DNA from 3 places in the Comamonas resistens genome. Region 3 is predicted to be linked to each of the others. Evidence: predicted binding sites of a transcription regulator. Region 3 holds the regulator's gene; each other region holds the start of a gene.
What was found. Region 3 encodes FNR, which switches genes on or off when oxygen is low (the NO sensors DNR and NnrR bind a similar motif). Its sites were predicted from a motif close to TTGATNNNNATCAA; they were not measured.
Positions count from the first base shown of each region.

Region 1 (7,618 bases), 2.4 Mb from region 3:
CTCAGTCTGACGCCCAGCCAGCACGATGCGATCTGGGACTTTCTGTTTGACCTGCCGGAAAGCCATGCCTGGCTCAGCCAGATGACGGCGCAGATTCAGGCCGGGCAGAGCGCCACGCGCCCCAGCACCTGAATCGGGTTTATCGCAAAAACGCTCCTCATTGAGGAGCATTTACCGCAATCCATCAAAGGACTTCATTGCTTTACTAGCATGAAGTCCTTTTTTATTGAGCGAAAGCAGCTATCAATTTCACTGCGCCGACTGGCTGGCGCGCCAGTTGCGCCAGCCCGATGCACGCAGCTCGCAGGCCGGGCAGCTGCCGCAGCCATAGCCCCAGTCATGCAGCGCATCGCGCGTGCCCTGGTAGCAGGTATGGGTCTCGGTGCGGATCAGCTCCACCAGCTCGCTGCCGCCCAGATCCTGGGCCAGTTGCCAGGTCTGGGCCTTGTCCAGCCACATCAGCGGCGTATCGATACGCATGCGGCGCTCCAGGCCCAGGTTTAGCGCCAGCTGCTGGGCCTTCATGGTGTCGTCGCGGCAATCGGGGTAGCCCGAGTAATCGGTCTCGCAGACGCCGGTGACGATCACCGTCAGACCACGGCGATAGGCCAGTGCGCCGGCCAGCGTCAGGAACAGCAGATTGCGGCCCGGCACAAAAGTATTGGGCAGGCCGTCGGCCTGCATGGCAAACGCCACATCGTCGGTCAGGGACGAGCCGCCAATCTGTTTGAGCACATCGAGCGACAGCACATGATCCTCGCCCAGACGCGGCGCCCATTGCGGAAAGCGCTCGGCCAGTTGCTCGCGCACACCGGCGCGCACCGCCATCTCCACACTGTGGCGCTGGCCGTAGTCAAAGCCCAGCGTCTCCACACGTTCGAACATGGACAGGGCCTGGGCCAGGCAGGTGGTCGAATCCTGGCCACCCGAGAACAGCACCAGCGCGCCCTTGTGGTGACCGGCACCGGCAACCTGTGCGGCCACCTGAGCGGCCGCGTTTGCAGAAGAAGTGGAAGTATTTGCCATAGGCCTGCGATTACATCACCTGCGCCGCGCCCCTGCTCTTGTCCCTGCATTGCTTGTGCGATACGCAGATACGCCTACATTGAGCGGCTGGCAGGCTTGCTAATCTGTGCAGCAAGTCAAGACAGCAAAGGTCCACCATGCTCAAGCTCTATATCGGCAACAAGAATTACTCGTCCTGGTCCATGCGCCCCTGGGTGCTGATGCGCCAAAGCGGCATCAGCTTCGAAGAGGTCACACTGCGCTTCGACAGCTTTGCCCCCAACTCCAGCTTCAAGCTGCAGACGCTGGCCCTCGCCCCCACTGGCAAGGTTCCGCTGCTGGCCGATGAGAGTCTGGTCATCTGGGACAGCCTGGCCATCTGCGAATATCTGGCCGAGCGCTTTCCCGACAAGCATCTGTGGCCGCAGACCGTAGCCCAGCGCGCCCACGCGCGCAGCCTGGTGGCGCAGATGCATAGCGGCTTTGGCGCGCTGCGCAGCTTCTGCCCCATGAATATCGAAGCCCAGTTGCAGGAGACCGGGGCCCGGCTCTGGGCCGAGCATGCCGATCTGCGCAGCGATGTCCAGCAGCTTGAAGAGCTCTGGACGCCGCTGCTCACGGCCGCCAGCGGCCCCATGCTGTTCGGCCAGTTCAGCATCGCCGATGCATTCTTTGCGCCGGTCTGCATGCGCCTCAACAGCTACGGCCTGCCGACCTCGACCGTCGTGCGCGACTATGTGCAGCGCGTCACGCAACTGCCCTCGACCCAGGAATGGATTCAGGCGGCGCTGGCCGAGCAGGACTTTCTGCAGTTCGAGGAGCCCTATCGCCAGCATCGCTGAATACGCTAGGACAAGACTTACGATGCAACTCGAACCACCTGCGCAGTAATCTTGTTACCTGCCCCATCCGTACGCTGGATGCAGTAAGACTTTGATTCATGAATAAGCTGCGCCCAGCTCACACGGCCATATGCTTCATAGCTTTCCTCGGGCCTGTGCCTTTCCAGCCAATCCGTCAAAGCATTCAAAGGAACAGAGCCAGAATCCAGCCCTCCGCAGGCCGCAAACGCGATCTGCATTGCGTCCATCATTGAGGAGCCTTGCAAGGGCACTTTGCCTGTCGTCAAGAATTTTTGAAACGCCTCAGAGCCCAGCATCTCCCGAAAGTACTGTCCGGATGCCAGCATGCCCTCACCCACGCTCTTCAGCGTTTCTCGAAAAATTTCTGCGCGCGCATAACATTGCTGCAAATAAGCCAGCGCCTCCAAACAGCCACCCAAGGAAAAGAAGTCGAAGCGCTCAATCAAATGGTGAACCAGATCGTTTCGCATTTGCACCATTTCTCGCATCGAAGCCACCAACTTCTCATGTTCAAACTTATCCAGCGTCATAGAAAAGCGAACGTCGAAAGTCATCTGCCGCACAGACTCCTCTAGCACTTTTTCATCTGAAACAGGTGTTCTCGCGACACTAACAACATCGCTGCAAAACAAGCTCACCAAACCACCAAGAGTCTTAGAAGCGACTTTTTCCTGCTCATATGCACGAGTTATATGAGGCTGCTCACCTGTTGCAACAGGCATTCGGGCAGAAATCTGCGAGTCCACCAATAGCGCCTTGAGCATTCGCTCCGATTGTTGCAATGAAATCAGGCACCGCCCCATCCAGCGCTGTACCTGCCTTTGAGGCTCTGCATAGTCTGGTTCTTCTTCGTTACTCATTGAACGATGATACAAAACCAAGTGATCTCGCAACTACCATTGCAATATGAGTGAATTCAAGGTTTTCAAGGTAGGCGGCGCGGTGCGCGATCAGTTGCTGGGCCTGCCCGTCAACGACACGGACTGGGTGGTGGTCGGCGCCACGCCGGAGCAGATGACTGCGCGCGGCTTTGTGCCCGTGGGACGTGACTTTCCGGTCTTTCTGCACCCCCAGACCCATGAGGAATATGCACTGGCGCGCACCGAGCGCAAGAACGGCATGGGCTACCGCGGCTTTGTGGTGCACACCGCCGCTGACGTGACGCTGGAAGAAGACCTGGCCAGGCGCGACCTCACTATCAATGCCATAGCTGGCCCCGCTGACTGGACAAAGACCAACGAGCTTTTTGACCCCTATAACGGCCAGCAGGATCTGCGGGACAAGGTGCTGCGCCATGTCACTGAGGCCTTCCGCGAAGACCCGGTGCGCATACTGCGTCTGGCGCGGTTTGCCGCGCGTTTCACCGATTTCTCCGTGGCACCCGAGACCATGGACCTCATGCACGAAATGGTGGCGGCCGGCGAAATCGACGCCCTGGTGCCCGAGCGCATCTGGCAGGAAATCAGCCGCGGACTGATGGAAGAGCAGCCCTCGCGCATGTTCAACATCCTGCGTGACTGCGGTGCACTGGCCCGGCTGCTGCCCGAGCTCGACAGACTCTGGGGCGTGCCCCAGCGCGCCGAGTACCACCCCGAAGTCGACACCGGCATACACGCCATGATGGTGCTGGACATGTCGGCCCGGCTGCAGGCCCCGCTGCCCGTGCGCTTTGCCTGCCTGTGTCACGACTTTGGCAAGGGCACAACGCCTGCCGATGTACTGCCCCGCCATATCGACCATGAACGGCGCAGCGTGAGCCTGCTGCTGCAGGTCTGCGAACGCTGGCGCGTGCCCAACGACTGCAAGGAACTGGCCGAAGTCGTGGCGCGCGAGCACGGCAATATCCACCGCAGCGGCGATCTGAAGCCTGCCGCCCTGCTGCGCCTGCTGGAGCGCTGCGATGCCGTGCGCAAGCCCGAGCGCTTCGAGCAGGCCCTGCAGGCCTGCGAATGCGATGCACGCGGACGTCTGGGCTTCGAGGAATCGGCCTACCCTCAACGCCAGCGCCTGAGCGATGCGCTGCAAGCCGCCCTGGCCGTGGAAACCGGCCCCGTCGCCCAGGCAGCGGCGAGAAGCGGGCTCAAAGGCAAGGCCATTGGCGACGCCGTGAGCAAGGCACGCGAGCAGGCGATTGCGGCCCATCTCGAAGCCAGCGCCTAGCCAGCAGATACCAGCCATTGCGCCAGCCGCTGTACCGGGGCCCGAGCAGGTCTTTCGAATCATCGACCGCCGCAGCACCCCGGTAGCGGGCCCTGATGAGCTCACCTTGAGCTGCATCAAGGAAAGCATGCGGCATCCATTGCACAGTAGGAAACGGTCCTGGCGGCTCTCCCCGCCAGGACCATGGCACTTGGTCACCCGGCCTGCGTGCAACACCCATGCCATATCGGCATGGTTCTTTGACGGGCAGGTTCCGACCTACAGGCCAGGACCTTGCCTTCCACTTCAAAGAGGTGCTCTGATGTCTTTACCCCAGACCATGAAAGCCGCCGTGGTGCGCTCCTTCGGGAAGCCGCTCACGATCGAAGAAATGCCGGTGCCCCGCCCGGCAGACGATCAGATTCTGGTCAAGATCGCTGCTTCCGGCGTCTGCCATACCGATCTGCATGCAGCCGAAGGCGACTGGCCTGTCAAACCCCAGCCGCCGTTCATTCCCGGCCATGAGGGTGTGGGCCATGTGGCTGCGGTGGGCAAGAACGTCAAGCATGTCAAGGAAGGCGATCGCGTGGGCGTGCCCTGGCTGCACAGCGCCTGCGGCTTCTGCCGCCACTGCATAGGCGGCTGGGAAACCTTGTGTGAATCCCAGACCAATACCGGCTATTCGGTCAACGGCGGCTTTGCCGACTACGCGCTGGCCGACCCCAACTATGTGGGCCATCTGCCGTCCAACGTGAGCTTTATCGACGTTGCCCCCGTGCTCTGCGCCGGGGTCACGGTGTACAAAGGGCTGAAGGTCACCGACGCCAAGCCCGGCGACTGGGTGGTGATTTCCGGCATCGGCGGCCTGGGCCATATGGCCGTGCAATATGCTAAGGCCATGGGCTTCAATGTCGCGGCGGTCGACATTGACGACAGCAAGCTCGCCCTGGCGCGCCGGCTGGGCGCCACCGTCACCGTCAACGCCATGACTACCGACCCGGCGGCCTATCTGCAAAAAGAGATCGAAGGCGCCCATGGCGTGCTGGTCACGGCCGTGTCACCCAAGGCTTTCGAGCAGGCTCTGGGCATGGTGCGTCGCGGCGGCACGATTTCGCTCAACGGACTGCCGCCGGGCGACTTTCCGCTGCCGATCTTCTCCATGGTGCTCAAGGGCATCACGGTACGCGGCTCCATCGTCGGCACGCGCCTGGACCTGCAGGAGTCGCTGGACTTTGCCGCTCAGGGCAAGGTCCGGGCCACCGTGTCCACCGACAAGCTGGAAAACATCAACGACATCTTTGCCCGCATGCACGCAGGCAAGATCGAAGGCCGCGTGGTGCTGGACATCGCCGCTTAGGCAGGGCTTGCGCCGGGTCACCAGAGGCCTGGCCTTGGTGAGCAGACTTGAAGCCGGGACTCAATCCGCTCAGCGCACCGACTGCACCCAGCGCACGATCTCGCCCGCGGGCAGTGCACCGGAGATACGCGCCAGCTCCTTGCCTTCCTTGAAGACCACCATGGTCGGAATGCTGCGAATGCCAAATGGCGCGGCGGCCTGTGGATAAGCCTCGGTATCGAGCTTGGCCAGCTGAGCCTGTCCCGCCAGTTGCTGCGCGGCCTGGGCAAAGGCCGGGGCCATCATGCGGCAAGGGCCGCACCAGGGCGCCCAGAAGTCCACCACCACGGGCAGTTGGCTGCGACCAATGTGCTTGGCAAAGCTGTCGTTATCCAGCGCCACGGGCTCGCCCGTGACCAAAGGCTGATGACAGCTGCCGCAATCGGGCTGGTTGCCCAGCTGCTCCTTGGCAATGCGATTGGTGGTGTGGCAATGGGGGCAGACGTAGTGAAGGGATTCGGACATGGACAACCTTTCTTGGGATGTCAGCAGGGCGCGTTCGCCCTCTTCTGACTCGTCGCTGTACTTGCAGCCAATTCGCCGGGATTCAAGTCGTCAGAAGCGCGTGGGCCTGAGCTAGAGCTTCACAAAACGCGCAATCAGCGCCGCCACCAGACTCAGCACCACCGTGCTGGCAATGGGCAGAAAGAACTCGCGCCCGAAGAGCCTAAAGCGTAAATCGCCGGGCAGACGGCCCAGACCAATGCGCTGCAGCCAGGAGTGCAGGCCATTGATGAGCAACAGGGCCAGAAATATAACGATCAACCAGCGAATCATGGTGCCAAGTGTAAAAGCTCAATGTTCCCGTGCCCTGCGTCATGGATGTGCGGCAGGAGGACGGGCAAGCCAACGTTGGCTCAGTATCACGATCAATGCCGCAAGGCCGTAAGCGCCGGCCAGCACGAACTTCCCCATCGCACACAGACTGCCAACAATCAGCACATCACCGAGACCGCTGACCAGCCGGTAGGCCGGGCACAGTGGTGCCGGGCGCAGATGGTCGATGGCATTGCCGAACACCTTGCGCACCTTCCGGGCCAGCCAGAGCTGACGCAGCAGCCGCACCCAGGCATTCACGGTGACGACCAGCACCAGCAAGGCCCCCAGCTCGAACGCCTCACTTCTGGGGTAAAGATGTTCCCACCAGAGCAGCGCCAGCAGCAGCGCGTCCACACCCACGGACAGCAGCCAGCGCGACAGTGGTGGATTCATCGCCATGGGCCGGGCATCCATGGTGCGATCACAGTCTGTGCGTGCGGTCGCCCTGCACAAAGCCCAGCGGCAACCAGGGCTCCACGCCCTTGGACAGGCCTATGACCTTGAACAGCTCGCCCATCTCATGCTCCATGACCAGCTTGGAGGCCATGGACCTGGCCTTGATACCGGCCGCATCGAGCTTGGGTGCCAACCCGCAGTTGATGAGAAAGTGGGCCTGGCTGGTATAGCCCAGCACTTCAAAGCCGGCATCCTGCGCGGCCACGGCCGTGCCCGTGAAATTGACGTGGGCCGTGATGTCCTTGAGACCGACCTGCACCAGCGGATCGTTGTCCACCTGATGCTGGTAGTGGCAGACCAGGGTCCCCATATGGCGCTGCTCGTGGTAGTACTCGCTCTCGCCAAAGCCGTAGTCGATGAAAAAAGCAGCACCCCGGGTCAGGCGCTCGCCCAGGGTGTGGATAAAGGCCTCGCCCTGACGGTGGATTTCGGTCAGAAAGTCATGCGGGCCGCCGATATCCACCGGCGGGCGCAGCTCGCTGGGGCGATCCTCCCAGGCAAATTCATCGCCATTCATCGCCACGCCGCGCTCGAACCACAGGCCCTGGGTGCGCTGCAGCAGCTGCACGGGCATGGCATCCAGCACCTCGTTGCCGATGATCACGCCTTCCATGGATTCGGGCAGCATGTCCACCCAGCGCACCAGATGCTCGTATTTGGCCAGCGCCAGCTTCTGGCGCGCGCGCAGCGTGCCGGACAGATCGACGATGGTGTAGCTGCGCGGCAGAGCGTTCTGCGCGGCCAGCTCGTCCAGAATCTGCAGCGCCAGCGCACCGGTTCCGGCACCGAATTCCCACAGGTCCTGGGTCTTCGTTTTTTGTAGCGCTTCGCGCAACTGGGACGCCACCAATTGACCAAAAATAGGCGAAATCTCCGGCGCCGTCACAAAGTCGCTGCCCGACTCCGGCATGGTGCCGAACTTGGCCGTTTCATTGGCGTA
Region 1 is NZ_CP125947.1:4,533,451-4,541,068, forward strand. Features, by position in the region: gene QMY55_RS21065 (hypothetical protein) at 1-132, shown strand, start outside; gene queC (7-cyano-7-deazaguanine synthase QueC) at 250-1,026, opposite strand; gene QMY55_RS21075 (glutathione S-transferase family protein) at 1,164-1,847, shown strand; gene QMY55_RS21080 (hypothetical protein) at 1,865-2,728, opposite strand; gene QMY55_RS21085 (multifunctional CCA addition/repair protein) at 2,775-4,028, shown strand; gene adhP (alcohol dehydrogenase AdhP) at 4,330-5,364, shown strand; gene trxC (thioredoxin TrxC) at 5,434-5,868, opposite strand; gene QMY55_RS21100 (DUF2905 domain-containing protein) at 5,980-6,180, opposite strand; gene QMY55_RS21105 (hypothetical protein) at 6,220-6,621, opposite strand; gene QMY55_RS21110 (class I SAM-dependent methyltransferase) at 6,644-7,618, opposite strand, start outside.
Region 1: a site for FNR is predicted at 4,135-4,148, ahead of adhP (alcohol dehydrogenase AdhP). Genes of this name have one in related genera too.

Region 2 (7,618 bases), 1.8 Mb from region 3:
GGGCCAACTGATCGGCATCCAGCCGCCAGTGGTCTTCATGCTGGCGAAACGCGGGCAGCACCTGATCCCAGCGCCAGGTATCGTCGCCCGTCAGCTGGGCCCATTGCTCATAGTCGCGGGCCTGGCCGCGCATGTAGATCATGCCGTTGATGCTGGAGCAGCCGCCCAGGGTCTTGCCGCGCGGATAGCGCAGGCTGCGGCCGTTGAGGCCGGGGTCGGGCTCGGTCTGATAGAGCCAGTCGGTGCGCGGATTGCCTATGCAGTAGAGGTAGCCGACGGGAATGTGAATCCAGTGATAGTCGTCCTTGCGACCGGCCTCGATGAGCAGCACCCGGTGGTTTTTATTGCGGGACAGACGGTTGCACAGCAAGGAACCTGCTGTGCCGCCGCCGATGACGATGTAGTCAAAAGTGGTGTCGCTCATGGGCAGAGATCTAGGGCCGGAAAAAAACCATCGGCAGTGCCGGTGGCCAATTGATTGTGCGGAGCTGTCAGGAGGTGTCGATAGGGAAAGCCTGCTTGTACTCCTGTTTTTGAAGCGTCTTGCGCTGTATGGTTGCGGGGTTTAGCTGTTTTTTGATAAAAATTGCATAAGTTTGGGCATCGGCATGCGTCCTGCGCCTACGCCGCCTCATTGCGGGCGCGCAGCCAGCCGCCGCCGCCCCGCGTTATGCTGGGCGGCCTGCCCACTGTCTTTGTTCTAGGAAATTTCTTTGTCCAGCACTGACCCAAATCCTCAATGCCCGCTGCAGACCCTCGATGGTCGGCCATGGGCCGTGCCCGAGGGGCGCTGGAGTGCCGCAGAGCTGGGGGATCGCAAGCTCTGGCGGCAACTGGCCCCGCAGATTCGCGCTGTGCCCGCAACTGCCGGCTGGGATCTGCAGCAGTTGCAGTGGCTGGACCATGTGGGCGCCCAACTGCTGTGGGAACAGTGGGGCCGGCGCTGGCCCGAGCAGCTCAAGACCACGGACAATCAGCGCACCATGCTGGAGCGCGTGGCCAAGTTCAGCGATGTTCCCGAGCCCAAGCCCGAACCCTCGGGCCTGATGTGTCAGGTCAACAACCTGGGGCAACTGGTCATCAATGCGCGCGGCCATTTCTGGGATCTGACCGGATTGGTGGGGCAGTTGCTGCTCGACTGCCTGCGGCTGGCGCGCAACCCGCTGCGTGGCCCCTGGCGCGATATTTCGGGCCATCTCTATGCCACGGGCGCCACGGCCCTGCCCATCACGGCCCTGGTGGGCTTTCTGATCGGCGTGGTGCTAGCTTATCTGATGGCACTGCAGCTGCGCCAGTTCGGTGCCGAGTCCTTCATTGTCAATATTCTGGGCATCTCGCTGATCCGCGAGCTGGGGCCGCTGTTGGCCGCCATTTTGGTGGCAGGGCGCAGCGGCTCGGCCATCACGGCGCAGATCGGCGTGATGCGCGTGACCGAGGAACTCGATGCCATGCAGGTCATGGGCATCTCCAAGGGCTACCGCCTGGTCATGCCACGGGCGCTGGCGCTGGCCGTGTCCATGCCGCTGGTAGCCTTGTGGACCATTCTGGCGGCTTTGGCCGGAGGCATGGTGGCGGCGGATGTCACCATGGACATCACGCCTTCCTACTTCTTCCAGAGCCTGCCTTCCGCCGTGCAGATCGGCAATCTGGGGCTGGCCATGGGCAAATCCGTGGTCTTTGGCGTGCTGATCGCGCTGATCGGCTGCCACTGGGGTCTGAAGGTGGAGCCCAATACCCAGAGCCTGGGCCAGGGCACGACGGCATCGGTGGTGTCGTCCATCACCATGGTCATCATCGTGGATGCCATTTTTGCGATCTTGTTTAGGAATGTGGGGTTTTAGATGAGATACCCCCTGTGCGGCTTCGCCGCTTCCCCCAAGGGGGACGACGCCATCGCCGCGAGGCGGCTCTTGCTCGGCGTCACTGTGTTGGGCTGCGCCGGTTTCAGAGGGGGGCGCGTATGGCCGCAGTGATGCAAAACCGCCTGATCGACGGCGCTGTCGGTGGCTATCTGCCGCCGCAGGATGTGAAGCCTCTGGTGCAGGCCAAGGACTTGTGGACCGAGTTCGGCTCGGGCGAGAGCCGCTTTGCCGTGCACCAGGATTTGAACTTTGATGTCTATCCGGGCGAGATCCTGACCCTGGTCGGTGGCTCGGGCACGGGCAAGACGGTGCTGCTGCGCCAGATCCTGGGCCTGCTCTCGCCCTCGCGCGGCACGGTCACGATCGATGGACGGCCTTCGCGCGAGGTCATCAGCGGCGAGCTGGCGGCCAGCCATGTGGGCATGCTGTTCCAGCAGGGCGCGCTGTATTCGGCCTTCAATGTGCTGGACAACGTCGCGTTTGCGCTGCGCGAGCAGGGCACCCTGCCCCAGGCCGTGGTCCGCGACGCGGCCATGGTCAAGCTGCAGATGGTGGGGCTCAAGCCAGAACATGCGACGCGCATGCCTGCCGACCTGTCGGGTGGCATGATCAAGCGTGTGGCGCTGGCGCGCTCACTCATCATGGACCCGCCACTGCTGCTGCTGGACGAACCGACGGCCGGACTGGATCCCAAGGGCTCGGACGAGTTCTGCGAGCTGTTGCGCGACATTCATGCCGAACTGGGGCTGACCGTCATCATGGTCACCCATGATCTGGACACGCTGTTCGCACTGTCCACCCGCGTGGCCGTGCTGGCCGAAAAGCGCGTGCTGGTCACCGGTGCGCCGCGCGATGTGGCCCAGGTCAAGCACCCGTTTATCGAACACTTCTTCCAGGGAGAACGTGGCCGCCGTGCCATGGCCCCGGTGCAAGGCGGCGTTGCCGCAGAGGAAAGCTGATGGAAAACAAGTCCCATGCCATGGCGGCCGGCATTTTCGTGCTGGTCGTCGCAGCCCTGCTGGCAGGGCTGGCCGTCTGGCTGACGCGTGACAACCGGCAGTACCAGCTCTATGAAATGTCCACCAAGGATGGCGTCAGCGGCCTGCAGCCTCAGGCCACGGTGCGCTACAAGGGCGTGCCCGTGGGCAAGGTGGTGCGCATAGGCTTTGATCCGCAGATCCCCGGCAATGTGCTGATCCGCATCGCCGTGGGCGAGGACACGCCCGTGACCCCTGCGACCTATGCCCAGCTTGGCTACCAGGGCGTGACGGGGCTGGCGCATATCCAGCTTGACGATGATTCCAAGACACCGCAGCAGCTCAAGCCCGGCCCCAGCGGCTTGCCGCGCATGCCCATGAAGTCATCGCCGCTGAACATGCTGGCCGATCAGGGGCCGGTGCTGCTGGAGCGGGTGGACGAGATTTCGCGCCGCCTCAGCGCAATGCTGGATGAGGACAACCAGAAGCGCGTGAGCGAGGCACTGCAGAACATCGCGGCCGCCGCAGGCAGTGTCAACGAGCTGGCTGGCACCATGAACAAGGCGGCAGCAGGTTTTCCCCAGATCACGGCCGATGCCCACCAGACCTTGCAGTCGCTGACCAAGGCCGGCAACGCGGCCACGGGCGTGGCGGGCGACCTGCAGCAGACGGTGCGCCGCATCAACGCGCCTGACGGCCCGCTGCAACAGATCGCGGCAGGTACGCAGTCGCTGACCGTGGCGGCCGATGCGCTGGGTCGCAGCACTCTGCCACGCGTCAATCGCGCGGCCGATGATTTTTCGCGCGCCTCGCGCAGCCTGAGCAATATGGCCAGCCGTATCGGCGACAACCCGCAGTCCGTGCTCTATGGCGCGGGTGCCGGAGAGCCCGGCCCGGGCGAGCCCGGGTTTGCGGCTCCTGCCGCGGCCCATTGATCTGGCGAACAACGTCACAGGAACCGATATGGCACTACCTCTTCACTTCTCGACGGGACTGCTGCGCGCAGCGGCCCTGCCTGTGGTTGCGCTGGCGCTGGCCGCCTGCTCGGCCTTGCCCACGCCGCCCGTGCAGTCCGCCCGCTATGACCTGGGGTTGACCGACACCACGGTGCCCCTGGCCACGGCAGCCGCACCCAGTGTTGCGCCACCGCCGCTGGTGCTGGCCGAAGTCCAGACGCCTGCCGGAGCCGATAACTCCACGGCCATGCTCTATCGCCTGAACTACGCAGACAACCAGGAGCTGCGCAGCTATCAGCGCGCCCGCTGGAGCCTGCCGCCGGCCCAGATGCTGGAGCAGCGCCTGCGCACCCGCCTGGCGCTTGAGCGCCCGGTGCTATCGGAAAAAGACAATCTCAGCGCCAATCCCAATGACACGCGTTCTCTGGGGTTGCTGCGCCTGGAGATTGTGGAGTTCAGCCAGGTGTTCGACAGTGCCAGCAGCAGCCAGGCGGTGGTGCGGATTCGCGCCAGCCTGATCGCGCAGGATCGCCGTGGCGGCAATGTGCTGCTGGGGCAGCAACTGTTCAGTGCCCAGACCCCGGCCGCCACGGCCGATGCCGCGGGTGGCGCGCGGGCCATGGCCACTAGCGTGAACGAGCTGACCGTGCAACTGAGCAACTGGCTGCAGCGTTACGGCCGCTGATTGTCACGATCCGCTTTGAAAGCCCTGCAGTGCAGGGCTTTTTTTGATGGGCTCCGATTCGCGGTGCCATCGCAGCGCAGCTTTGCTGATATGGGTCAATGGCTGGGGGCGGCGATCTTTCTAAGCTGGGACTTCCGCAACTTGCAAAGCAAAGGAATCGCTATGGCCAGCCTGGAATGGACGCCTGCTCTGGTACTGGACCTGCCCGCCATGGATGCGGTCCATGAAGAATTTGTGGCGCTGCTGGGGCTGGTGGAAGCGGCTGACGATGCGCGGCTGTGTGCGCTATGGGATGAGCTGATCGTGCACACCCAGCATCACTTTGACCAGGAAGACCGCTGGATGCAGACCACGGGCTTTGCCACGGGCAATTGCCACAGCCAGCAGCACAAGGTGGTTCTGGCCGTCATGCGCGAAGGCGCTGCAAAGGGTGCGCAGGGCGATCTGGACACGATTCGTCACATGGCCGCAGAGCTCGGGCCCTGGTTCAGCCACCATGCGCAGAATATGGACGCGGCTCTCGCCCTGCACATGCGCCGCGTGGGCCTTGACCCGGTCAGCGGTGAAGTCCTGCTGTCCGAAGCCTTGCCTGCCGAGCCGATTACCGGCTGCGGCGGTGCTTGCAGCACAAGTGAGGACAAAGAAGAAGCTATCGCTTAAATCTGGCGCGGCCCATCTCAGGGACACCGAGGAAGGGCCGTCCCGCACCGAGGGTGTCGTCCCCCTTCCTTAGCGCGAAGCGCGTAGAGAAAGGGGGAAGCGGCAAAGCCGCTCAGGGGGTTATGGATAAATCGCAGGCGAAGCCAGTATGGGGAAGATCTTGATCAACCCGCCCGTCATCACCTCGATGGCCAGGGCTGCCAGGATCAGGCCCATGAGTCTTGTCATCACATTGATGCCGGTTCTGCCCAGAACGCGGGCAATCGGGTCGGCCAGCGAGAAGCATACCATGATGGCGAAGGCGACCACCACGCCATAGCCGACCAGCGCCACATGCTGCCAGATGCTGCGCGCCTGGTCCGCATAGATCACCACGGTGGACATGGCGGCAGGCCCTGTCAGCAACGGAATGGTCAGCGGTACCACGGCAATGCTGTTGCCTTCGGCGGCTTTTTCCACACCGGCTTCCAGCGTGGCGTTGTTCGGGCGCTCTTCCGCAGGGCGGGAGTTGAGCATGTTCATCGCACTGATCAGCAGCAGGCCGCCTCCGACCTGAAAGCTTTGCAGCGAGATATTGAAGAACTGCAGAATCTGCAGCCCCAGCAGGGCGCAGACGGCAATCACGCAAAAGGCCGCAATGGCCGCGGTGCGAATGGTCTGCCAGCGTTGGGTGGCGCTGAAGCCTGCGGTGTAGTGGATGAAAAAAGGAACGATGGCCAGCGGATTGATGATGGCCACCAGGGTGATGAGGGGCTTGAGATCCATGGCGGATTGCCTCCGGAAAGAGTGATCAGCGGCCTTGGCTGGAGCGGGTGTGGAGGCCTGACGTTGGGCTTGCGTGCATCGGTCTGGTCGGGCGAAGGTTCATGGCTGCATGGCTTGTGAAAGAATGGCTGGATTGCCGGGGCGCCTCAGCCATTACAGCATTCACCTTGTGATTTGCGTATCAAAGGCTGGTAGCGCCCGTCAGGTGTACGACTTGTGCAACAGAAATAGGAGCTAGAACAATGGGCAGCTTTGTTGAACTGACCGCCGTGGATGGAGCGAAGATCCCCGCATACGTGGCCAAGCCCGAGGGCGCAGCGCGTGGCGCCATCGTGGTGTTGCAGGAGATCTTTGGCGTGAATTCCCATATCCGCTCGGTGGCAGACCGCTATGCGGCCCAGGGCTATGTGGCGGTGGCCCCCGCCACGTTCCAGCGTGTGCAACCCGATGTGGAGCTGGGCTATACCGACGCTGACATGAAGCAGGGCTTTGCCCTCAAGACGGCCGTGGAGGCTTTGCCCGAGCCCGGCGTGCTGCGCGATGTGGAAGCTGCCGTGGCCCATGCAGCCGAGCTGGTACCCGGTGGCAAGGTGGGCGCGGTGGGCTTTTGCTGGGGCGGCCTGATGACCTGGCGCGCGGCCTGCAATCTGGACACGTTGTCGGCTGCTGTCTGCTATTACGGCGGCGGCATGACGGGCGAGCTGGAAGCCAGCCGTCAGGCGCTGTGCCCGGTGCTGGCGCACTTCGGTGCCAAGGATCACTACATTTCGCTGGAGTCCGTGGAAGCCTTCAAGCTGGCCCAGCCCAAGGTGGAAGTCCATATCTACGAAGCCGACCATGGCTTCAACTGCGATCAGCGTGGCTCGTACAACGAGGCGGCTTCAAAGAAGGCCAACGAACGTACGCTGGCCTTCTTTGCAGAACATCTTCAGGCTTGATTCGGATCAGCAGTAGCTAGCTGCTGCATGAAATGTGCTGCCGTAGTGGTCAAGCAAGAGGCGAATAACTGAGGCCGTGTTCAGATGGGAGAGGGTGCATAGTGAAACCCGACAGTGGCTCGACCCGAAGAGGGGTTGTGTCCAACCCATAGGCAGCTCTCACCGATTGTTTCCATGAACAAATCCACCTTGCCGCTCAGGACGTCAAACGCGACAGAGCAGGCGCCATCTTTTTTGCTGAAATGCACCAGCGAAGCCACGCTACCGCCTGCGAAGCGACCTAACAAAGCCTTGCTGCCCTGTTCATGAAACATGAACTGAGCTTGACCTTGCTTGGGCACCATGACACGGTCGCCCAACTGTAGGGTCTGACCTGAATATGCCGAGTGCGCCCGGCCGTTGCGCAGAATCAGAACCCCTTTGCTGCTTTGAAGCAGTCTGGCATGAGGAGGCTCTTCTTGGTCTGGTGCAGGCGCTGGGCACATTGCAGCACTATCGAGATCGAGAGCCCGGGAGAATCGGCCTGCCATCCATTGACGCAGAGACTGCTGAAAGCCAGATGCAAAGGCATTGAGTGCGAGCATAAATCCTCCTGATACAAGCATCACCAAGCATTGATGATGGGGATGTGTTACCAGGTGTGGTAAGCAAAAAACATGCCATGGATGAAGTATTTGATTTTTTTGTATAAGTAATTGATTTTATTTGATTATTTTTTCAATTTTTAAAAATTGAAGTCCTCTGTGTTGGCTGTGTTACATTGCGCGTAACGTAA
Region 2 is NZ_CP125947.1:304,216-311,833, forward strand. Features, by position in the region: gene QMY55_RS01315 (GMC family oxidoreductase) at 1-424, opposite strand, end outside; gene QMY55_RS01320 (MlaE family ABC transporter permease) at 714-1,841, shown strand; gene QMY55_RS01325 (ABC transporter ATP-binding protein) at 1,961-2,821, shown strand; gene QMY55_RS01330 (MlaD family protein) at 2,821-3,774, shown strand; gene QMY55_RS01335 (ABC-type transport auxiliary lipoprotein family protein) at 3,803-4,480, shown strand; gene QMY55_RS01340 (hemerythrin domain-containing protein) at 4,643-5,140, shown strand; gene QMY55_RS01345 (MarC family protein) at 5,261-5,905, opposite strand; gene QMY55_RS01350 (dienelactone hydrolase family protein) at 6,148-6,843, shown strand; gene QMY55_RS01355 (hypothetical protein) at 6,924-7,427, opposite strand.
Region 2: a site for FNR is predicted at 4,566-4,579, ahead of QMY55_RS01340 (hemerythrin domain-containing protein). Genes of this name have one in related genera too.

Region 3 (7,618 bases):
GGAAATTTTCTGGCTCCACCTTGTCGGCCGCGGGTTCTTCCGTGACCTCCGGATCGCTGCGCGCTGGATCGAACTCGATATGACCCAGTTGCAGGGACTGCAGGGTCTTCAATTGCTCCTGGGTCGTGATCTTGAAGCTATTGACGGGAAACGGGTGCCTGAGCCAGCCCACACCCAGATGAACATACATGCCTATGCGCAGCTGTCCGATATCAATAGCGACGAATCGATTCACTTTGAGCGAGTCATACAAGATGTTGCATTATGCGCAGTTCCGTAACCTTCAAACAAAAGAGACCGGAAGTTTTGCGCCCTGACCGACTTATCGGCACCAAAGACTCGGTTTGTAGACCAAATCCATCCACAACGCCCATATTGCCACGCCGATCAGCATCAGGCCTGCAATGCGCGTACCCCATTGCGCGCGCAGAACATTCACCTTGCTCTGGCTCAGACGCCACAGCCATGGCCCTCCCACCAGCCACACGCCACTGCCCAGCGCAAATGCAGCCATGGACAAACCACCTTGCCAGGCACCGCCGCTGAGCGCAGCCACCAGCACGGCCGAATACAACAGACCACAGGGCATGAGAGCCCAGGCAAAACCCGCAGCCAGGCTGCCGCCTGGTGCGCTGACCCAGGGCTGAACCTTGGCCCAGGCAGAACGGCCGGCACGCTCCAACCAGACCGGCTGGCGGGCCTGCACCACCATGGCCAGGCCCCAGGCCATGACGACTACATGCATCAGAGCCCAGAGATTTTGCAATGCTGTGGTCTGACTGGTCAGCCAGGAAAGGCTTTCCATGGCCACGGCAGCCACGGCCCCCAGCAGGGCATAACCACCGACACGCCCCAGGTGAAACAGGCTGCTGCGTAGCCACTGGCGCTTGCGCAGACCATGCACAACAATCTGCTGAGCCTGGCTGGCGGCACTGCCGCACGTCACCACGCTGCAAGGAGCAGCACACATGACAAGACAATGGGGCCCACCCACGAGCCCCATGATCAAAGCAGTCCAAACCAGCGAAAACAACATGCGCTAGATGATGCGTGAAAACCGCGTGCGGTTCTTGTCGGCCTGTAAATAACGATCAAACAGCATGGCTACTCCACGCACGAAGAACCAGCCCAGCGCGGTGACATGGAAGCCTTCCTCCTCCAGCACCAGCAAGCCGTTGGCCTGCATCTCTTGCAGCGCCTTCATCTCCGGGGCGAAATATTCACGGAAGTTGATCAGCCAGGCCTGTTCCATGGGCTCATACAGCACAGCGCCCTGGCACATCACCGCCATGATGACAGCACGGCGCACCATGTCGTCGCGCGACAAGGCCAACCCGCGCTGCACGGGCAACTGGCCGCTGTCCAGAGCGTCGTAATACTCTTCCAGCGTCTTGACGTTCTGGCTGTAGGTAGCCCCCACTTTCCCGATTGCAGAGACACCAAGCGCAATCAGATCGCAGTCAGGCTGGGTACTGTAGCCCTGGAAATTGCGGTGCAGACGCCCCTGGCGCTTGGCAATGGCCAGAGAGTCATCGGGCAGCGCAAAGTGGTCCATGCCCACATAGACATAGCCGCCGTCCATGAATGCATCGATCGCGCTGGAGAGCATATTGAGCTTGTCCTGCCCCATGGGCAGGTCAGCAGACTCAATGCGACGCTGTGGCTTGAAGCGCTCGGGCAGATGGGCATAGGCATAAAGCGCTATGCGGTCAGGGCGCAAGGCATTGACCTGCTCCAGCGTACGCGCAAACGATTGAGGCGTCTGCTTGGGCAGACCATAGATCAGGTCCACATTGATGGACACAAAGCCCAGCTCGCGCGCTTTTTCCACCAGGGCAAAGACCTGCTGTGCCGGTTGCTCGCGATGCACGGCTTTTTGCACATCGGGATCGAAATCCTGCACGCCAAAGCTCAGGCGGTTGAAACCCATTTCCTTCAGCGCCTGCAGACGCTCGTTGCTCACGGTGCGAGGGTCCACCTCAATCGAATATTCACCCGCGGGGTCCAGCTTGAAATGCTCGCGCATCAGCGCCATCAAGGCACGCAGCTCGTCGTCGTTGAAAAACGTGGGCGTGCCGCCGCCCAGGTGCAACTGGCTGACAACCTGGCCCTTGCCGCAATGCTCGGTATGCATGGCGACTTCGCGGCGCAGATAGTCGAGGTACTGCGCCGCTTTCTCGTGATGCTTGGTGATGATCTTGTTGCAGGCGCAGTAGTAGCACAGCGACTCGCAGAACGGCACATGGACATAAAGGGACAGCGGCAGCGCGCGGGCAGCCGAATGTGCCTTGCGCTGCTGCAGTGCCAGGGTATAGTCCTCAGGGCCGAAAGCCTCAACAAAACGGTCGGCTGTTGGAAACGACGTGTAGCGAGGCCCCGGAATATCAAAACGGCTTAGCAATTCGGGCGTAACTGCGGTCATGGCTCTTAGTCAGGGTGCACCCACACTGCAGAGGACACCGATATCGAGCTTCTCTTCAGCCTGACCGGATGCCCGTCTTGTTGCAGCGAGCGCGTGTTTTTGGAATCAGTGTCTTCACTGTGCCCCAAGGCAAACCCCTTGTCCTTGATTCACATCAAGGGATAACAAGGCAAGTGCTGCGACAATTTGATCCATCTCATTACCAACCTAGAGGTCAATGAACGGCGCGGCCTCACTCCCTGTGCGTCCGCACCGCTGCTGCAAGCCATGAATCTTCAGACCATCAAAGCATCCTGCTCCAACTGCAATCTGCGTGAACTGTGCATGCCCATGGGCCTGGACGATGAGCAAATGGAGCGCATCGACGAAATCGTCGCCACGCGCCGCAAGATCAAGCGTGGCGGACTGCTGTTCCGCAACGGCGAGGAATTCACTTCGCTGTACGCCATCCGAACCGGCTTCTTCAAGACCTGCGTGGCCACCGAAGACGGTCGCGACCAGGTCACCGGCTTTCAGATGGCCGGTGAAATCATCGGCCTTGACGGCATCGTCAACGACCATCACACCTGCGACGCCGTGGCGCTGGAAGATGCCGAAGTCTGCGTCATGCCTTTTGACAAGCTCGAGCAGCTCTCGCGCGAGGTGACGGCCCTGCAAAACCATGTGCACAAGGTCATGAGCCGCGAAATCGTGCGCGAGCATGGCGTGATGCTGCTGCTGGGCAGCATGCGCGCCGAAGAGCGCCTGGCCGCTTTTGTGCTGAATCTGGTGCAGCGCCTGGCTGCCCGCGGCTTCTCCAAGTCGGAACTGGTGCTGCGCATGACCCGGGAGGAAATCGGCAGCTATCTGGGCCTGAAGCTGGAGACCGTGAGCCGCACCTTCTCCAAGTTCGCCGAAGAAGGCATTGTGGAAGTCAAGCAGCGCCACTTGCGCATTCTGGATACCGAAGCGCTCAAGCGCATTGTCAACAGCCAGCAATGCCAGAGCTGATCTACTAACCCTCAAAAGAACAAAGCCCGCTTACAGCGGGCCTTGTTCTTTTGGAAAGCTTGTCAATCGGCCAAAGGCTCGGAGACGATGCCGTTGTTCAAATCCTGCGCCGAGCGCGCCAGGCTGCGCGTCATCAGACTGCAAAGCAGCATGACCAGCCAGAAGGCGAAGAATGCTGCCGTATAGACGGCGCTGCGCGACCATTCCAGTGGCGACCCCATCCAGTGCACATCCATCGGGTCAACAAAGGCAAAAACCACCATTTCCAGGACTGCGGCGGCCAAAAATGCGGGCCATGCAATCCACATCCAGCGCTGAGTGTCCATCACGAATCTCCTTGGGCTGCGGGGAGCGGTGAGGACATTCTGCACATTGCCGGGCCGAACTGACCAGCCCCTTGCGGGCAAACACCGAGAAACCCAGGCACGGGAATTCTTTAATTGATAGCAGCCAGCGCCTATTAAATCTTCACTTCATAGGTGTCGTTACGCAAAACATAGACTCTACTTGCGCAAGGCGCTTTGAATTTCAGAGCATGCTCCATGAAAAAAGGCCGCTGGGCGGCCTTTTTTCATGGAGTGCTGTGCCCTGCAACCCGGCATCAGCGATCTGTAGGGTGATCTTGTGCAGGCGTTGCCGCATGATTGCGCCCGGTCAGTGCCGGGGCCAGGCTTTTTTGTGATTCGCTCATGCGCTGGTTGATCTCGATGCCATGACGATAGTAATCGGGGTCGATCACGGGGTCAGGCTTGCTCATGGCGATATAGGCCGTGACCAGGCCTGCGACGACCACAACGGCCGGGCCCGCCAGAACCAGCCAGACATGGGCGAACTTCCACCAAGGCTTGCCGTCCTCGGGATGCTGTGGTTTGGCTGCGCTTGCCGCACGTGCTGCGCTTGGGGTTGTTGCCGACATGGCGGATCTCTTTCAATGTGGAACTTTGCCAGTGCGGCGCATCGCCAGATGCGCAGCGCCAGCCAAGCTATTGTTGCGGATAGTCGATAACCTTGCCGTCTAGCGCGGCACCAGGAAAACAGCCTTCTCGGACACGCGCCCACCTTGGGCCTGCACGGCATCCAGATTGAAATGGATGGTGTGCGAACCAGGATCGGCCGAGCCATAGGGAATCTGCAGACGCACGGCAATGCCACGTGTCTCCGCTGGGCCTACGGTCACTTCCTGCTCGGAAGCCACCTCCAGATGATCCAGGCCCACGGCGCTGATGCGGTAGTTCTGCTCGGTCTCCGTGGCATTCATGATCTGCAGGCGGTAAACGTTCTCCAGCTTGCCTCCGGCCACGATGCGCGACAGCGCCGCCCGGTCACGGATGACGTCCACCTTCACGGGTTCACGCATCGCCAGGCTGGCAATCATGGCGGCACTGAGTGCCACCAGCACCGAGGTATAGATCAGCACACGCGGACGGAAGATGCGGCGAATCATCTGCGCATGCTTCCATGCCTTGGACACGGCATTCTGCGTGGTCAGGCGGATCAGGCCGCGTGGATACTCCATCTTGTCCATCACGGAGTTGCAGGCGTCTATGCACAAGCCGCAGCCAATGCACTCGTACTGCAGCCCGTTGCGGATGTCGATACCCACGGGACAGACCTGCACGCAGAGCTTGCAGTCGATGCAGTCGCCCAGACCTTCGGCCTTGTAGTCACTGCCCTTCTTGCGCGGACCGCGCCCCTCGCCGCGCTCTGCGTCGTAGCTGACGATCATGGTGTCCTTGTCGAACATGGCGCTTTGAAAACGTGCATAAGGGCACATGTATTTGCAGACCTGCTCGCGCATATAGCCGGCATTGCCATAGGTGGCAAAACCATAGAACAGCACCCAGAAAATCTGCCAGTTGCCACTCAGGGCCAGCAACTCGACACCCAGTTCACGGATGGGCACGAAATAGCCCACGAAGGTGAAACCGGTCCACAGGGACAAGGCGATCCAGAGGAACTGCTTGAGCGACTTCTTCCAGATCTTCTCGAAAGTCCAGCCGCCCTTGTCGATGCGCATACGGGCACTGCGATCGCCTTCGACCTTGCTCTCGATCCAGACAAAAATCTCGGTATAAACGGTCTGCGGACAGGAGAAACCGCACCACAAACGCCCTGCGACCGCCGTAAACAGGAAAAGCGCCAACGCGCTGATGATGAGAAGACCGGTCAGATAAATGAAATCCTGCGGGTAAAGCACCAGCCCGAACAGGTAAAAGCGACGCGCTTCAAGATCGAAGAGCAGCATCTGGCGCTCGCCCCACTGCAGCCAGGGCATACCGTAGAAGAACAGCTGCGTGAGAAACACCATGATCCATCGCCAGCGCGCGAACACGCCACGGATGGACCGAGAGTAGACCTTTTGCTCGGAAGCAAACAAAGGCACGTAGTCAGGACTGCCGTCCTTGGGCTCGGGTGTGATCGGGATGATCTTGCGCGGTTTGCCTGGCTCGCCGGTCATCGCAGTTCCTTCATATTTTTGTAATTACTGAAATATCCAATGCGAAAAAAGCGGTGCCGCAAAGCACCGCTTTTTCACTCAAATCATTTCTGGGTCTGTGTGTTGGAGAGACTCCACACATAGGAAGCCAGTACGGCGATTTGCGCCTCTGTCAATTTTTCCTTCTGGGCCGGCATTTCATTGTGCTTGCCGTTGTTGACGATGTTCATGATGGCTTGCTCACCCCAGCCATGCAGCCACACATCGTCGGTCAGGTTGGGTGCACCCATGGCCTGGTTGCCCTTGCCGTCCATGCCGTGGCAGGCTGCGCAAGCCACGAACTTGGACTTGCCCAGAGACGCCTTGACGGCATCGTGCGGGCTGCCCGACAGGCTCAGCACATAGTTGGCCACGTTGCGCACGTCTTCTGCAGTACCCACGGCGGCTGCCATGGGAGGCATGATGCCGATGCGACCGTTGGTGATGGTTTCCTTGATCTTGTCGGGTGTGCCGCCATGCAGCCAGTCACCGTCTGCCAGATTGGGGAAGCTCTTGCTGCCGCGTGCGTCAGAGCCATGGCACTGTGCGCAGTTGTTCATGAACAGACGCTCGCCGACGGCCATGGCCTGAGGGTCCTTGGCCATTTCTTCGGTGGGCATGCTGGTGAACTTGGCGTACAGAGGTTCCAGGTCCGCCTTGGCCTTGGCCATTTCCTTTTCGTAGGCACCGGTCTGGCTCCAGTCCAGTTTGCCGTTGAAAGCACCCAGACCCGGGTAGGCTGCCAGATAGGCCAGGCCAAAGACCACGGTGATCACGAACAGACCCATCCACCACTTGGGCATGGGGTTGTTGAGTTCACGCAGGTCACCGTCCCAGACATGGCCGGTCGTGTTGTCGCCGGAGGAGACAACCTTCTTGCGGGCCACCACAATCAGCAGCAGCAAGCAGCCCAGAATGCCAATCAGCGTGATGGCGGCCACATAGACCGACCAGAAATTGTTGATGAAATCGCTCATGAGATGTTCTCGTTATGGTGGTCAGACTCAGTCTTCCTGCAGGAAGGGAAGCTGAGCTGCTTCGTCAAAACGGGCTTGGTTGCGGCGGGCATAGGCCCAGCACCAGATACCGATGAAGCAACCCATCGATGCCAGCGTGGCAACGATGCGCATGGTGGTGATATCCATTTCCAGCCCCTCTCTCTTACTTGACGGCGCGGCCCAGGACCTGCAGATAGGCAATCACTGCATCCATCTCGGTCTTGTCCTTGACTTCGGCCTGAGCACCGGCGATTTCCTCATCGGTGTATGGCACGCCCACCTTGCGCAGTGCGCTCATGCGCTGGGCCACCACGGCGTCATCCACCTTGCTGGTTTCCAGCCAGGAGTAGGCAGGCATATTGGACTCGGGCACCACGTCACGTGGGTTGTTCAGGTGGATGCGATGCCATTCGTCGCTGTACTTGCCGCCCACTCGGTGCAGGTCGGGACCGGTACGCTTGGAGCCCCATTGGAAGGGGTGGTCGTAGACGAACTCACCGGCCACCGAGTAGTGACCGTAGCGCATGGTTTCCGCGCGGAAGGGGCGGATCATCTGCGAGTGGCAGTTGTAGCAGCCTTCGCGCAGATAGACGTCACGGCCCATCAGCTGCAGCGGTGTGTAGGGCTTGAGGCCCGCCACGGCTTCCGTGGTGGACTTCTGGAAGAACAGCGGCACGATTTCCACCAGGCCGCCAATGGCCAGCACGAACAGGGTGAGCGCGATCAGCAGGA
Region 3 is NZ_CP125947.1:2,113,372-2,120,989, reverse strand. Features, by position in the region: gene QMY55_RS09945 (HD-GYP domain-containing protein) at 1-235, opposite strand, end outside; gene QMY55_RS09940 (sulfite exporter TauE/SafE family protein) at 323-1,036, opposite strand; gene hemN (oxygen-independent coproporphyrinogen III oxidase) at 1,040-2,422, opposite strand; gene fnr (fumarate/nitrate reduction transcriptional regulator Fnr) at 2,690-3,412, shown strand; gene QMY55_RS09925 (hypothetical protein) at 3,475-3,738, opposite strand; gene QMY55_RS09920 (FixH family protein) at 4,014-4,328, opposite strand; gene ccoG (cytochrome c oxidase accessory protein CcoG) at 4,428-5,870, opposite strand; gene ccoP (cytochrome-c oxidase, cbb3-type subunit III) at 5,954-6,865, opposite strand; gene QMY55_RS09905 (cbb3-type cytochrome oxidase subunit 3) at 6,893-7,033, opposite strand; gene ccoO (cytochrome-c oxidase, cbb3-type subunit II) at 7,050-7,618, opposite strand, start outside.